DNA from 2 places in the Providencia sp. PROV200 genome. Region 2 is predicted to be linked to the other one. Evidence: predicted binding sites of a transcription regulator. Region 2 holds the regulator's gene; the other holds the start of a gene.
What was found. The regulator CRP, encoded in region 2, controls carbon source genes, mostly activating them, when cyclic AMP is high. The targets are predictions, from matches to a motif close to ATGTGANNNNNNTCACAT.
Positions count from the first base shown of each region.

Region 1: udp (uridine phosphorylase) is a predicted target of CRP. The motif match lies at 714-731, and genes of this name have one in related genera.

Region 1 is NZ_CP096307.1:659,688-661,895, forward strand. It holds gene M1E86_RS02815 (GntP family permease) at 1-582, shown strand, start outside; gene udp (uridine phosphorylase) at 871-1,629, shown strand; gene M1E86_RS02825 (tyrosine-protein phosphatase) at 1,904-2,208, shown strand, end outside.
Region 2 is NZ_CP096307.1:361,813-364,020, reverse strand. It holds gene M1E86_RS01635 (OsmC family protein) at 1-298, opposite strand, end outside; gene crp (cAMP-activated global transcriptional regulator CRP) at 655-1,287, shown strand; gene M1E86_RS01625 (hypothetical protein) at 1,475-2,208, shown strand, end outside.

The DNA of each region.
Region 1 (2,208 bases), 300 kb from region 2:
GGCATGGAAAGCAATTGGTACTTCCAAACGTTTCAATTTTTAGGTGCACCGATTATCGCATTATCAATTAGTGTGTTGATCTCTGTTTACACATTAATGCCAAAAGCAACAAAAGAAGAAGTCATCGACCGTATGGAAGAGGGCTTGCAAGCTGCCGGTATCATCCTACTTGTAACGGGGGCTGGTGGTGCATTAGGTGCAGTACTGCGTGATAGTGGCACAGGAAATATTCTTGCAGAACACGTGGCAAATCTGCCGATTACACCTGTATTGATTCCGTTTATCATCGCAACGTTGGTTCGTTTGATTCAAGGTTCGGGTACAGTAGCAATGATTACTGCAGCATCTATTTCTGCACCAATTATTAGCCAAATACCTGATATTAACTTATTGGTCGCGGCGCAAGCGGCAACCATGGGGTCTCTGTTCTTCGGTTACTTCAACGATAGCCTGTATTGGGTGGTGAACAGAATGATGGGAATTAAGGACGTTAAACAACAAATCATTGTTTGGTCTATTCCGACCACCATTGCGTGGGCGATAGGTCTAGTTGGTGTCCTCATTCTTGATGTAATTCTCTAACATAGCGTTATCAGTTTTAGTTCTGCCAAATAATCAAAGCGCCCAGTCATTTGGGCGCTTTTTTCGTTATGTCAAACTTTCATCTATACTGATGACAATGGATGTTAAAGAGAAATAAAGACAATGAATATATGTGATTCAAATCACTAAATGATGAAATCAAACTTTTATTGTTTTCATTAAAGGTGACGGCCATCACTAAAAATTTATCGTTTTCTCGTTATATTACAAATAACGATTAATCAGTATCGACTGATTTAATGATGCCATTGTGTAAAGGAGTTTGAAATGTCCGACGTTTTCCACTTAGGTTTAAAGAAAAGTGACTTACAGGGTGCGACCGTAGCGATTGTTCCTGGGGATCCTAACCGTGTTGAAAAAATTGCACGTCTGATGGATAACCCTGTACACCTTGCGTCATTACGTGAATATACCTCTTGGCGTGGTGAACTTGACGGCAAAGCCGTCATTGTTTGTTCAACGGGTATTGGTGGGCCATCAACCTCGATTGCCGTAGAAGAATTGGCACAACTTGGTATCCGCACGTTCTTACGTATCGGTACAACGGGTGCAATTCAAGAAGATATCAATGTCGGTGATGTGTTAGTCACTACGGGAGCTGTACGTTTAGATGGCGCTAGCCAACACTTTGCACCATTAGAATACCCTGCAGTTGCTGATTTTAACTGCACCAATGCGCTTTATGCTGCTGCGAAAGACGCGGGCGCAACCGTTCATGTCGGTGTCACTGCATCATCAGATACCTTCTACCCAGGTCAAGAACGCTATGATACCTATACCGGCCGTGTAATGCGTCACTTCAGAGGGTCGATGAAAGAGTGGCAAGACATGGGCGTGATGAACTATGAAATGGAGTCAGCGACATTACTGACCATGTGTTCAAGTAGTAAAGGCTTGCGTGCAGGTATGGTGGCTGGTGTTATTGTAAATCGTACCCAGCAAGAAATTCCAAATGAAGCGTTACTGAAGAAAACGGAAGGTAACGTGTTAAGCATTGTGGTTGAAGCCGCTCGCCGCTTACTGTAGTTCGTGATTTACTGGCTCGCTTACTTGAATTTCACTCGGTTGTGGACGAAAAGTAGGCGGGCTTAGTCCTTTTATCTATTTTTCATCTCTCTTTATTTCCTCTATAGATTTAGCCATTATTCATTAGTTTTCAGGAAATATTCTGATCCTCTTATTTGCTAGATCTGTTATTGTCATAAAAACAATTATCAATATTATGTGCCCTTAAATTATTCAGGTTACATTTGTTTTATTGTTAACTGGAATGAAAGCTATAGGGCGAAAAGGAATTATTATGTCAACAACACCTTATCTTCATCCTTCTGTTTTGCCTTTAAAAGGCGGTATTAACTTCCGCGATCTCGGTGGTAAAAAACTCGCTAATGGTGGAAAAATTAAGCCTGGAGTCCTGTTCCGTTCTGGTGCGTTAGACCGATTAACACAGGAAGACGAAGCGGTTTTGCGTTCACAAAATCTTTTTCAAATCATTGATTATCGTGATGAAGCTGAAATCTTAGATAAGCCTGATGTCATTTGGCAAGGCGCGCATTATATTCATGCTCCAGCGAATCCCTTAGCTAAAGAAGTCACCGCAAATTT
Region 2 (2,208 bases):
CTTTTTCTGTTAATTCATTCCCAGCTACAATAAAATGCAAATGGATTTTTACAAAATAACGCGGGGCTTCTTCACGGCGCTGTGACGTTAACTTAACTTCACAATTAGTCACATCGTAACGACCCTTTTGTAAAATCGAAACGACATCAATCGCACTACAGCCACCTGCTGCCATGAGCACCATTTCCATTGGGCTTGGGGCCTTATCCCCCGCATTCCCATCCATCATCACTTGGTGTCCAGACGCTGACTCACCTAAAAAAGAAAGCCCTTCAACCCACTTTACTCTTGCTTCCATTGTATTTCCCCTTGAAATGAAATCGACTTAAAGGCTACATTGTTCCATAGATATAATGAATGTTATATCAACTTTATTTGGCTGAAGCGATACAGGGGAGACTTTCTGTATTGAATATGCTACAAACAATACTTAGTTGATAGGATTAAGATCAAAACTCAACGGTTTAATTGATCATATTATAGTGTTGATATCAATTTGCGTTACCCAAAGCAATCAAAAACGCTGAACCAATCAGCTGTTAGATTATTTAAAGGTATATAAGGCAAATTAATATGCTAAGCTAGTGACTTTAAAGCCAGCCTTTCTAATTCGTTTTTCTGAATGGCTGCAATAACATACAGAGGATAACGCTAATGGTTCTCGGCAAGCCACAAACAGACCCTACTCTTGAATGGTTTTTGTCACACTGCCATATTCATAAATATCCATCCAAGAGCACTCTTATCCATCAGGGTGAGAAAGCAGAAACCCTTTACTATATCGTTAAAGGTTCGGTGGCTGTTTTAATTAAAGATGAAGAAGGCAAAGAAATGATCCTCTCTTACCTGAATCAAGGGGATTTCATTGGTGAGCTTGGGTTATTTGAAGAAGGGCAGGAACGCACTGCGTGGGTTAGAGCAAAAGTCGCCTGCGAAGTTGCTGAAATTTCTTACAAAAAATTCCGTCAATTGATTCAGGTAAACCCTGATATTTTAATGCGCCTTTCTGCGCAAATGGCTAGTCGCCTGCAAACCACGTCTGAAAAAGTGGGCAACCTCGCCTTCTTAGATGTGACAGGCCGTATAGCTCAAACCCTATTAAATTTAGCCAAACAACCCGATGCAATGACACATCCAGATGGAATGCAAATCAAAATCACTCGTCAGGAAATTGGCCAAATCGTGGGTTGTTCCCGTGAAACAGTCGGTCGTATTTTAAAAATGCTAGAAGATCAAAACCTGATCTCTGCGCACGGCAAAACCATTGTTGTCTACGGCACCCGTTAATTAATATTTTAGCCAAACTTGGTTGGCTAGACTCTTAGTGTAAACAGCAATATATCGCTGTTTACACTTTTCTCTTGTACCCACTCCTCTATTAATTTTCAAGTATACTCGCGTTTTTTGATATTATTTAAAATATGCTTATATAAAATCATGGATAATTAATACATAATCATTCGGGAATTTATATATGCCCATTAATAGCAACCAAAACCACCAATTTTCCTTGCCACAATCAGGAAATATTACGAATAGCGTTATTAACAACTTTCAACAAAATAAGAATTTTTTTAAGAAATTACAATATGCAAATTCCACATCTGTAAAATTCCCTGCATTAGCAAATAAAACTACAGAGTCGATGAAAAATACGCGAAATGTAAATTTTATATCTTCATTAAATATAGGAAGTTTGCTACCTAATACCCAGCCAACTTATAAGGTATTTGATCCTAAACATAAGATTGTTTTTGGAACTCAAAAAAATAAAAATATTGACATCCGCTCTATCGATTTCAAGACTAGCCTTGATTTTTTTAAAAATATGCCTAGTTCTCAAGATCAGAGCTTAGTTTCTCGCTATCCCCTCATATTTAAAAATTCGAGAAAAATAGAAAAAAATTTTACCCCAGTAGAAGACCATTCAATTACCCATAAAACTCAGGAAGACTTACCAATGCAAACAACTAAAAAAAACAACGTTGAAACCTCAACGTTTGTAGATTTTCATTTAAACCGTTCCGCAGGTACGCTATCTAATTTTAAATATAAAATAAAATCCATTCATGAAAAAAGTATTCGCAAGTTCAGAGATGTTTTTAAAACAAATAAAAAGAAAGAACTATGCGTTAAGTTTGAAAATGGAAAGGTTAAAATTACAGATAGGGCTACTATAGCTAGACAAGAGTTAATGAAAAAACACAA